Regions from separate parts of the Methylobacterium sp. WL8 genome, predicted to be linked through region 1. Evidence: riboswitches for the same ligand, from Rfam matches in the RefSeq annotation. Region 1 holds a riboswitch; each other region holds the start of a gene.
What was found. A riboswitch is a leader RNA that binds a small molecule or an ion and turns the genes downstream of it on or off. The one in region 1 is predicted to bind cobalamin.

Region 2: it holds a riboswitch for cobalamin, as region 1 does, so the genes downstream of both, FV234_RS06910 (TonB-dependent siderophore receptor) here and FV234_RS13005 (TonB-dependent receptor) in region 1, are expected to answer to the same signal.
Region 3: it holds a riboswitch for cobalamin, as region 1 does, so the genes downstream of both, FV234_RS00300 (CbtB-domain containing protein) here and FV234_RS13005 (TonB-dependent receptor) in region 1, are expected to answer to the same signal.

What each region holds. Positions count from the first base shown of each region.
Region 1 covers NZ_VRVF01000031.1:21,122-24,982, reverse strand. The annotation lists gene FV234_RS13005 (TonB-dependent receptor) at 1-1,592, opposite strand, end outside; cobalamin riboswitch at 1,791-2,004, opposite strand; gene FV234_RS13000 (DUF2778 domain-containing protein) at 2,138-3,298, opposite strand; gene FV234_RS12995 (hypothetical protein) at 3,594-3,861, shown strand, end outside.
Region 2 covers NZ_VRVF01000012.1:45,408-49,268, reverse strand. The annotation lists gene FV234_RS06915 (phosphatase domain-containing protein) at 88-1,362, shown strand; cobalamin riboswitch at 1,392-1,601, shown strand; gene FV234_RS06910 (TonB-dependent siderophore receptor) at 1,896-3,861, shown strand, end outside.
Region 3 covers NZ_VRVF01000001.1:56,870-60,730, reverse strand. The annotation lists gene FV234_RS00320 (cobyric acid synthase) at 1-174, opposite strand, end outside; gene FV234_RS00315 (hypothetical protein) at 265-456, shown strand; gene cobO (cob(I)yrinic acid a,c-diamide adenosyltransferase) at 587-1,249, opposite strand; gene cobU (bifunctional adenosylcobinamide kinase/adenosylcobinamide-phosphate guanylyltransferase) at 1,246-1,773, opposite strand; cobalamin riboswitch at 1,841-2,029, shown strand; gene FV234_RS00300 (CbtB-domain containing protein) at 2,066-2,242, shown strand; gene FV234_RS00295 (CbtA family protein) at 2,265-3,014, shown strand; gene FV234_RS00290 (DUF1636 domain-containing protein) at 3,007-3,375, shown strand; gene cobW (cobalamin biosynthesis protein CobW) at 3,394-3,861, shown strand, end outside.

The DNA of each region.
Region 1 (3,861 bases):
CCGGTGTCGCCCTGGAACAGGTTCTCCGACGCGAAGTCGAGGCGGAACAGCGCGACCGCCGTCTCAAGCCCGGCGATCGAGCGGTTGCGGATGCCGACCTCGTACCCGGTCGAGGGCACCAGGAAGGGCGAGCGCGTCGTGTTGAACAGCGAACTCGTCGGGTCGATCGTCGCGGTGACGCCGCGCACGTCGTTCGAGTGGAAGCCGCCGCCGTAGTTCAGGTAGAGCTCGGTGTCGGCCCACGGCCCCAGCACCAGCCCGAGCTTCGGGTTGACGACGCCGTCCCGCGCCTTGCCGCTGTTGGCCGCCGTGTCGGAGACCACGTCGGCGTAGTAGCCGTCGGCGCGGAAGCCCACGCTGGTGCGCAGCCAGTCGGTCCAGCGCACGCGGTTGTCGTAGAAGAACGCCCCGCTCGCCTCCAGCACCCGGTCGTCGAGGACGCCGGAGCGGAACTGCCGGTTTGTGGTGTTGAACAGCCCGACCCGGATCGAATCGGTGCGGGTCTGCACGCCGACCTCGTTCTCCATCGGCAGCCCGAACAGGTCGCCCTGGAAGATGTGGCTCACCTCGCCGCCGCCCAGGATGCGCTGGTCGAGCTGGTGGAACTGGTCGCCGTTGACGGGATCGTTGAGGAAGTAGGTGAAGTCGTTGAACAGGTTTAGCTGCGAGCGGATCAAGTAGGCTGAGGCCCGCGTCACGCCGGTGTCGTCGGTCATGCTCCATCGTCCCGAGAGCGAGAACCGGCTGCTGTCGCCGCCGTCGCTGGGGTTCAGGCTACCGAACCGGCCGATCAGGCCTTCCGACACAGCGCGCGACGCGATCTGGTTGGTCGCGGTCCAGCGGCTGGCATAGGCCATGCCGGTGACGGAGAACCCGTCGAGCGCCGTGCCCTGGCTGTAGCGCACGACGCCGTTGAGCTTGCGCAGGGCGTCCGGCACGTCCCACGGGCCGTCGTAGACCTGCGCCTCGCCGGCCACCAGCAGGTTGCCCTGGCCGAGTGGCGCCGAGGCGATCGTCAGCGCACGCGCGTAGCCGAACGAGCCGAACGAGGTCAGTGCGACGGACTTCGCGACGGTGTCGAGGTAGTCGATCCGCACCGAGCCGGCGGAGGCGAAGTCGCCGTCGCGGACGAAGTACGGCCCCTTGTGGAACTCCACCGCGCCGACGAGCTCGGGGATCAGGAAGTTGATGTCGGCGTAGCCCTGGCCGTGGGCGTGGGTGCGCATGTTGACCGGCATCCCGTCCACGTCGATCGCGATGTCGGTGCCGTGGTCGAGGTTGAAGCCGCGCAGGAAGAACTGGTTGGCCTTCCCCTCCCCCGAATGCTGCGTGACGATCAGGCCGGGCACGGATTCGAGGACCTCGCCCGGCCGGGTGATCGGGCGGCTGTTGATCTCGGCGCCGGAGATCACCCCGGCGCTCGCGGCATCCACCGACCGGAGGGTGCCGCCGACGCCGGTGGTGCCGCCGACGTAGCCGGCGCTCGCCGCCGGCCCCGGGCCGGTCGCGGCCGGAGCGACGGTCTCGGCCGTGACCGAGATCTCGTCGAGGTTGGCCTCGGCCACGCCCGGCTGAGACAGGGCGGACCGCATCAGGACGGCTTGTGGCGGGACGGCCGCGCCGACGACGAGCAGAAGGATGCGCAGGCGCGGAGCGAAACGGGATACGGACACGGGACCTCGGGCGACGCGACGTGGCACGTCACCGCGAACGAGGCCGATCCCCCGCGCCGTCCCTCCGACGGCATGAGGCTTCGACACCCGCCGGGGCACCCCGCCCGACGCGCTTCGCGTGTGACCACGACCGAGGGCAGGTCTCCTGGCTCGCGGGTCGTCGCCCGCCACCGTCTTCCCGGATGCGGCGCATCCAGTGACGTGCGTTGGTGGAAGGCTCGCCGCTTACAGTTGCGGGGGCAGCCACGGCTTCGACGAAGGCCCTTCCAGGCTCCGTCCCACCGCGTTCCCTTTTGATCCTCGATGAGGAACCCTCGCGCACAGGTTGCGTCGGGCGCGGACCGCGCGTCAATCCGGCTTTCGCAGCGCGTCGCCGGGTGTGGCCGATCCGCGACGCCGCCTTCACCTGCTGCGCGGTCGCGTGGCCCTCATGCGAGCCGGTCTCCGCCTCGCTTCGGAACGCCCTAGCGGCTCGCTGCGAACCGGGCCGGGCCGTCGCCGCGGCCGGCGACCACCACGAGGCGCCGGACCTCGCCGCGCAGGAACGCCTGCAGGAAGCGGTCGTAGTTGCGGAACGACACGCAGCCGTTCGAGGCGCCGCTCGGCCCGAGCATGTAGGTGTGGGCGAGCAGGCCGTCGCGGCCGTGGATGGCGGCAGACCCGCCCACCGGGTTGAGGCGGATCGCCCGGACGCCGTGGAACAAAGCCTCGCGCTCGGTGAGGTCGTAGGTGCCCGGCGGGGTCGAGCCGCGCATCCGCAGGTGCACGAAGTCCGGGTGGTCCATGCTGGCGCCGAGGCCGGAATGAGCTTCCAGCACCTCGCCGCCGGGCAGGCGGACGGTGCGGGCGCTGATGTCGTAGATCGCCGTGCCGGCGCCCGCGTCGGGGCTGGGGAACAGGCGGCCGCGCGACCGGTCGAGACCGGGTCTCTCCAGGGCGGCGTAGGCCAGGGCCGGGCCGGATTCCTTGCGCGCGGCGAACAGCTCCTCGAAGAACGACGGCGTCTCGGCGGTGGGCGCCGGCGCCGCCTCGGGCACCCGGCGCGGCGCCCGGCGCAGGGCGAGGCGCTGCGGCACGGGGGCGGCGATCAGATCCGCCGGGCGCGCCATCGGCAGCGGCACGATCTGCGCCTGGCGGAGGACTCGGATCTCACGCGGGCGCTGCGCCTGGCTTGCGACCTCGGCCTGCCGCACGATCTCCGCCCCGGTGGCGGGTGTCGCGGCGGGCTCCACCGCCGCGACGCCCGCCACCGGCTGGGCGAGGGACGGAGCGAGAGAGGCGGTCGGGGCGAACGCAGTGCCGAGGGGGATGCCGCGAAGGTTCGCGCGCACGTCCGGCCCCATCATCGGACGGGGATCGAACAGGGCCGCGAGGGCGGTCGAGGCGGCGCTCCGGGTCTGCGGGTTCGTGGCCTGCAGGTTCGTGGCCTGGAGATTCGCGCCCGGCGATCGCGGGTGCTTCCCGTCGCCGGTCGGCACGCCCCCGAGGGTGACGAGGCAGAGCAGGCCGGCCAGCGCGTTGCGCAGGGTCGGATGGCTGCGGGAGCGCCGGCGACGAACGGGACGCGCGTGGCCGCCGTGGGAACGCAGGTGATGCGGCAGGGGATGCGGCATGTGATGAGGCATGCGGACTCGAACTCGGACGCGAAGGCTGAGGCGGCGCCCGCGGCCACGCGCCGTCCGTCCCCCGCGACGGAGCGCGGGCGGTGGACCGGCCGAGGGGCTCGGCCGTGCGGGGATCGAGAGAACTGCGACTGATCCGTATTGAGCGCGCGTTTGGTTAATCCGCCCCTAAGCGGCCGGTCGCCGTGCGCGGACGGGGCACGAAATCGGGTCCGCGCCTCACACGGCGCGCGGGCACGCGGTCGTGTTGCCGCTTCGTTCTTGCCGAGGCGGGGGCGAATCGGCGATACCGCCAAGCATGCGGATGTTCGCCCTCGCTGCCCTCCTGTCCCTGCCTATCCTGCCCGGCGCGGCCGCGGAGGCGCCGCGGCCGGCCGACCCGGCCGCACTGGAGCAGGCGTGGCGCGGATGCGTGCGCGAGGCCTACGCTCACCAGTCGCCGACGCAGGGGCGGGCCGGCTCGCAGCGCAACGCCCTCGACGAATGCAAGGCGCGCGAGGACGCCGTCGTGGCGGCCCTGATGGCCGCGCGCACCGACGACGCATCCGGCCGCGGCGCCCGCTCGT
Region 2 (3,861 bases), on a different contig from region 1:
CGCCGGTTGCGGCGTTGACCGTCGCGGCCGCAAAGGCGGACGGCAGAGGCGGACGGCAGAGGCGGACGGGAAGCGATGGGGGCAGGCGTGCGGCGTTGGAGGAAGGGCGCGATTCGGGCGCTGAAGCTCGTCGCCCGGCCGGTGCGCCGCGCGCAGGGGCGCGGCGGCATCGTGATCGAGCCCTATCGCGGCTACGGCTCGCCCGACGAGATCTTCCTGATCGGCCGCATCTTCCGCCAGTCGCACCCCGACACCGCGCCGGGCGACGAGAGCCTGCGCACGGAATTGCGCGACATCGCCCGGCGGATCGCCCGGCGGGCCCTGAAGGGCGCCGCCGTCACCGCGCGCTTCGGCGGCGCGCAGACGCGGGTGGAGACCGACCGCGACGGCTACTTCCGCGTCCACCTCAACCCGCGATCCCTGCCCGCGGGCGACCAGGGCTGGCACGAGGTCGCGCTGACGTTGGAGGCCGAGCCGCCCGTGCAGGCGCGGGCCCAGGTGTTCGTGCCGCCGGGCGCCACCGGCTGCGTCGTCGTCAGCGACATCGACGATACGGTGATGCGCACCGGCGTCGCCAACAAGGTGAAGATGCTGTGGCGGCTGTTCGTGGAGGATGCCGAGAACCGCGTCGCCTTCCCCGGCGTCGCCGCGCTCTACCGGGCGCTCTACGTCGGCCCGGACGGCACCCAGGCCAACCCGATGCTCTACGTCTCGCGGGCGCCGTGGGGCCTCTACGAGATGCTGTCGGAGTTCTTCAAGATCCACGGCATCCCGGTCGGCCCGATCCTGTTCCTGCGCGAATGGGGCCTGTCGTGGAAGCACCCCCTCCCCCGCCGGGCCGAGGACCACAAGCGCGCGCTGATCGTCCACATGCTGTCGCTCTATCGCGACCTGCCCTTCGTGCTGATCGGCGACAGCGGCCAGCACGACCCCGAGGTGTACGGGCGGATCGTCGCCGACCATCCCGGCCGGGTGAAGGCGGTCTACATCCGCAACGTCTCGCGCGACGCCGACCGCATCCGCGAGATCGAGGCGTTGGCCCAGGTGGTGGCGGAAGCGGGCAGCCACCTCGTCATCGCCGCCGACAGCACCGCCATCGCCCGGCACGCGGCCGGCCTCGGCCTCATCGCTCCGGGCGCGGTGGCGGAGGTGGCGGACGAGCACGCGTCCGGCGGCGAGCCGACGCCGGACGCCGAGACCGCCCCGCCCGGCAACCTCGGCGCGGTGCTGGGCGGCGCCGGCGGGACGCTGCCGCCGAGCGTCGTCGTCGAGGCGCCGGCGCGGGACGGATCGCACGGCTTAGGGCGCATGGCGGGAGGCGCTTCACGTGTCGCCGCCGGGCCACAACCCACAGTGTCGTGATTCGAGCCGTTGACTCGGCGCCTCCGCCACGGCCACTTGGCCGGGACGGTTCCCTTCGGGGATCAAAAGGGAACGTGGTGAGGACCGGGCGCGAAAGCGCTTGCCTGATGCCGCGGCTGCCCCCGCAACTGTAAGCGGCGAGCCCTCCATCAACACGTCACTGGGTCACGGCACCTGGGAAGACGATGAGGGGCAGCGACCCGCGAGCCAGGAGACCTGCCGTCAGTCGTGGTCACACGCGAAACGCGTCGGGCGGGGTGCCTCGGCGGGTGTCGAGACGCGTGCGCCCGATCGGGCGGACGCGGGGCGGCCTCGTTCGCGGTGACGTGCCACCACACGCGTCCGCACGCCCCGTCCATGCCCTTGCCAGCCGCGAGACCCGCGCCGACCCACGCCCACGCAGCCGCCTGGCACGCGTGCGCCGACGGCCGCCACGCGTTTCGGCGACCGCACGATTGTAACATTGTTACATTTGTGGTCGATACCCGGGCAGGCAGGCCGTTGCGCCGCGCCGTCAGAGCCGCAACCGATCCATGTTCGTTTTCCGGAAATCCCCACGATCCTGCGGGCGCACGACCCGTCGCCTGCTGCTGGCCGCCACGGCGTTCGCCGCGTCCGGCCTTCCCCGGGAGGCCGGCGCACAGCCGGCCGCGGGCGAGCCGTCGAGCGTCCTGCTCGACACCCTGACGGTGTCCGGCGACGGCGTCGGCCCGACCCGCGCGGCGCCGGTCGGCCTCAACCTGCGCACGCCCGATCGCGGCGCGAGCCGCCTCGGCCTCACGCCGCTGGAGACCCCCGGCAGCGTCGACATCATCTCCGGCGAGACCGCGCGCCTGCGCGGGCAGGACACGGTCGCCGAGGCCGTGACGCAGAACGCCACCGGCATCACCACCATCGCCTCGCCGGGCAACGGCAACGGCGCCTTCACCAGCCGCGGGTTCTCGGGGCCGAACTCGATCCAGCAGCTCTACGACGGCACGCGACTGTTCGTCGGCGCCAACACCGTGACCTTCCCGTTCGACACCTGGAACGTCGAGCGCATCGAGGTGCTGCGCGGGCCGGCCTCGGTGCTCTACGGCGACGGGGCGATCGGCGGCGTGATCAACGTCGTGACGAAGAAGCCGACCTTCACGCCCGTCAACGTGGTGCGGGCCGGGGTCGGCTCGGACGGCATCGCGCGGCTCGCGCTCGATTCCGGCGGCCCGATCGGCGACGCGGTCGCCTACCGCCTCAACGTCAGCGGGAACCGCGCCGGCGGCTGGATGAGCCCGGAGGGCGACTTCCGCAACCTCGCGGTCTCGGGCGCGCTCCTGCTGCAGGCGACGCCCGACCTCGCCTTCACCCTGAGTCACGACCTCGGCTACCAGGAGCCGGCGCGCTACTGGGGGACGCCGCTCGTCGAGGGGCGCATCTTGGACCGCATCCGGTTCAGCAACTACAACGTCCGCGACTCCAAGATCACCTGGGCGGACAACTGGACCCAGTTCAAGACCGAGTGGACGCCGAGCGCCGACGTCACAATCCGCAACACCGCCTACCGGCTGCAGAGCCGGCGCCACTGGTTCGACGTCGAGACCTACGCCTTCAACCGCACCACCGGCCTGGTCGACCGGAGCGACTACACCGAGATCTACCATCAACAGGAGCAGGTCGGGAACCGGTTCGACGCCGCGTTCAAGGGCACGCTGTTCGGCTTCCGCAACGACTTCCTGGCCGGCTTCGACGTGAACCACGTCGACTTCCGCCACACCAACAACTTCTCCACCGTGGGGTCCGGGCTCGTCACCAGCGTGCCGCTGGTCGGCTACGATCCGGGGCTGTTTCCGGTGAACGGCCGCGCAAGCCCGGCCTACGCCACCAGCACCGACCAGGCCTCGGTCTTCGCCGAGAACCGGCTGATCCTCTCGGACCGGCTCTCGTTCCTCAGCGGCGTCCGCTTCGACGCCTCGAACCTGCAACGCGAGAACCTCGTGAGCACCGCGCAGTTCGAGAAGGCCTACCAGGGGCTCGGCTACCGCTTCGGGCTGGTGTTCAACTCGACGCCGGACACCGCGCTCTACGCGCAGGTCGCCACCGCCACCGACCCGGTCAACAGCCTGATCACACTGTCGCAGTCGCTGTCCGGCTTCAAGCTCTCCACCGGCGAACAGGTCGAGGTCGGCGCCAAGGGCGTGTTCTGGGACGGCCGGGGCGAGTGGACGCTCGCCGGCTACCGCATCGTCAAGGACAACCTGATCTCGGCGGTGCCGGGCCAGCCGAACGTCGCGACCCAGGTCGGGCGGCAATCCTCCACCGGCGTCGAGGCCGCGTTCTCGCTGCAAGTGACGCCGCTCTGGCGGCTCGACGCCAACCTCGCCCTGCTGCGGGCGCAGTACGACGCCTTCGACCAGACGGTGGACGGCGCGACCGTGTCCTATGCCGGCAAGCAGCCGATCGACGTGCCCGAGCGCGTGGCCAACCTCTGGGTCAACTACGCCTTCGCGCCGCGCTGGGAGGCGC
Region 3 (3,861 bases), on a different contig from region 1:
CGCCCGCCCGATCTCGCCGCCGTCGGCGGTGACGGCGGCGTTGTTCGACATGTTCTGCGGCTTGAACGGGCGCACGCGCAGCCCGCGCCGGGTGAAGGCCCGCGCGAGCCCGGCGACGATCAGCGACTTGCCGACGTCGGAGCCGGTGCCCTGGATCATCAGGGCGCGGGTCATGCCGTCACCGAAGGCATGGCGAAGGAAGAAAGATGTCCTTCCTCCTTCCGCGCGGCATAAGCTCGCCAGAAAGCGGAGCGATCGGATGCAATGAAGCGAACGATCAGAGTGCTTCCTGAAAATCGGAACCACGCCGTCATGCAAAGCGACGGCGACCATTTCGCCATTGATACGATCGTGCACCCGACCCTGATCGCCCCGCTCGACGGGCTTCCATCGCTCGATCGCGAAGGCGATATCGAGCCTGTCGATCGGGCAGAGCCGGACCCAGTGGATTTGTAGGCCGATGCTTGCGCGGCGCTCGCACATTGCCCGCATTCGCGGACAACGGCCGCGAGTTCGACCGCGTCGAAAATTTGCGCATCGAGGACTGGCTGGCCTGGAAGGCGCACCACGCCGCGCCGACGACCGATCAAAACTCGATGCCCTCCTGCGCCTTCACGCCCGCTGCGAAGTGGTGCTTCACGCTGCCCATCTCGGTGACCAGGTCGGCGGCTTCGATCAGCGCGGGCTTGGCGTTGCGGCCGGTGACGACGACGTGGAGGTCCGGGCGGCGGGCCTTGAGCGTCGCGACCACCGCATCGAGGTCGAGGTAGTCGTAGCGCAGCGCGATGTTGAGCTCGTCGAGGATGAGCAGGCGGATGCCGGGGTCGGCCATCAGGTCGGTCGCCTGGTTCCAGGCGTTGAGGCAGGCGGCGATGTCGCGAGCCTTGTCTTGCGTCTCCCAGGTGAAGCCCTCGCCCATGGCGTGCCACGCGACCCGGTCGCCGAAGACCTTGAGCGCATGCGCCTCGCCGGTGTCCCAGGCGCCCTTGATGAACTGCACGATGCCGACCCGGTGCCCGCGTCCGAGCATGCGGAGCGCAAGGCCGAGCGCCGCCGTGGTCTTGCCCTTGCCGGGGCCGGTGTTGACGATGAGGAGCCCCTTCTCGATCGTCTTGGCCGCCACCTCGGCGTCCTGAACCGCCTTGCGCTTCTCCATCTTCTCGCGATGGCGCGTCGCGTCGTCAGGCTTGGCGTCGTCAGGCTTGGCGTCGTCAGGCTTGGCGTCGTCGGGCTTGGCGTCGTCGGTCATGACGTTCCCTGCGGTTTCACGGTCAGCGGCAACCCGGCGACCGTCAGCACGACGCGGTCGCATTCGGCCGCGAGGGCCTGGTGGAGGCGCCCGGCCGCATCGCGGAAGCGGCGGGCGAGCGCGTTGTCCGGGACGATCCCGAGGCCGACCTCGTTCGAGACCAGAACGAGGGGGCCCCGCGCCGCCCGGCAGGCGATGACCAGGGCCTGCGTCTCGGCGTCGAGGTCTGCGTCGGCGAGGATCAGGTTCGTGAGCCACAGCGTGAGGCAGTCGACCAGCACCGGTCCCGGCGCGTCGGCGATCGCCGCGGCCAGCGCCGTCGGCACGTCCCGCGTGATCCAGTCGCCGGACCGGCGGGACCGGTGGAGGGCGATCCGCGCGCGCATCTCGTCGTCCCAGGCCTGCGCCGTTGCGAGGTAGAACCAGGGGCCGGGCTCCGCCTCGATCAGCCTCTCGGCGTAGGCGCTCTTGCCCGAGCGCGCACCGCCGAGCACGAGGGTCGTCCGAGGCGCGGCCTGCTGCATGGCGAAGACCCATGCCCCAACCGTGGCGTGCCCGTCAAAGCCTCCGTTGTGCGGGTGCGCCGGACAGGCTATGGCTGGTGGAGACGGTGCCCCGGAGACGGGGTGAAAAGGGAATGCGGTGAGGGGAAACCCGATTCCGCGGCTGCCCCCGCAACTGTGAGCGGTTAGCTCCTGCCCTCGGCCACCGATGTTTCGGGAAGGCGGCAGGCGCGGCGATCCGCGAGCCAGGAGACCTGCCGTCCCCCGCGCTTTCTCGAACGCCGCCGGCGGGGCGGCCGGAGATGTTGTCGACATGACCACCCAGACCCTCACCCAAACCGGCACCCGCGCGAACGAAGGCTTCGTCGCCATCGCCGTCGCCGCCATGCTCGGCCTCGGGCTCGTGTTCCTCGCCGGCTTCTCGCCCGCCTCGGCGCTGCACAACGCGGCGCACGACTTCCGGCACACGCAGAACTTCCCCTGCCATTGACCGCCTGAACCCAGGCGCTCCCATGCTCATCCGGCTCCTGTCGGCGGCGCTCGCCGCCGGCTTCCTCGCGGCCGTCCTGGTGACGGGCCTCGAACTCGCGCTCACCTCGCCGCTGATCATCGCGGCCGAGCGCTACGAGACCCAGGCCACCCCCGGCTCCGCAGCCGCCGTCGCCCCGATGCCCGATCGCCTGCCGATCGTGCTGGCGCATGCCGGGCACGACCACGATTCCAAGGCCGCGCCCGAGTGGCAGCCGGGCGCGGGCCTGCCGCGCATGCTGTTCACCGGGCTCGCGACCCTCGTCGGCGGGATCGGCTACGCGCTGCTGCTCGGCGCGGTGATGCTGGCGACCGGCCGCGAGCCGTCGCCCGAACGCGGCCTCGCCTTCGCGGTGGCCGGCTTCCTCGCCGTGGCGCTCGCGCCGGCGCTGGGCCTGCCGCCGGAGCTGCCCGGTAGCGAGGCGGCTCCTCTGGTCGCGCGCCAGGTCTGGTGGCTGATGACCGCCGCCGCCACCGCGATGGGGATCTACCTCATCGCGATCCGCCGGGTGCCGATCACGATCCTCGGCGGACTTGTGCTCATCGTCGCGCCGCATCTGGCCGGCGCGCCGGAGGTGGCGGCGACGCCCTCCGAGCTTCCCGCCGGCCTCGCCGCGCAGTTCGCCGCGCGCTCGCTCGCCATCGCCTTCGTGTTCTGGGCGGTGATCGGGCTGGCGTTCGGCCGCGCGTGGCAGACCTTCGGGCCGAAGACCGCGGCAGGCGCCCGTGGCTGACACGGTCCTCTACGTCTGCACCACCTGCCGCATGGAAGGCGACGCACCGGACGGCCCGCGTGCCGGCGCCCGCCTGCTCGACGCGCTGCGCGCGCTGCCGGCGCCCGACGGGGTGACGATCGAGGCGGTCGAGTGCCTCTCCGTCTGCAAGCGGCCCTGCACCGTCGCGGTGGCGGCGGAGGATCGCTGGACCTACGTCTACGGCGACCTCGACCCCGCGGCGTCGGCACGCATCATCCTCGACGGCGTCGGGCTCTACGCCGGCACGCCCGACGGGATCGTGCCGTGGAAGCAGCGCCCGCAAGAGTTCCGCAAGGGCGTCGTCGCCCGCATCCCCCCGTTTCCGCCGCGCGCGGCCTGAGCCATCGGCGAGATCCCCATGACCATCGTTGCGAAGATCCCCTGCACCATCGTCACCGGCTTCCTCGGTGCCGGAAAGACGACGCTGGTGCGCCACGTGGTCGAGAACGCCGGCGGGCGCCGGCTCGCGATCCTGGTCAACGAGTTCGGCGACGTCGGCTTCGACAAGTCGTTCCTGGCCGCCTGCGGCATCGAGGGCTGCACCGAGGATTCGATCGTCGAGCTGCCCAACGGCTGCATCTGCTGCACCGTCGCGGACGACTTCGTGCCGGCGATGACGGCGCTCCTCGACCGCCCGAACCCGCCCGAGCACATCCTGATCGAGACCTCCGGCCTCGCCCTGCCGAAGCCCCTGGTCCAGGCCTTCCAGTGGCCGGCGATCCGCTCGCGGGTGACCGTGGACGGCGTCGTCGCGGTGGTGGACGGGCCGGCGGTGGCGTCCGGCGCCTTCGCCGAGGACCCCGAGGCGCTGGCGAACCAGCGCGCC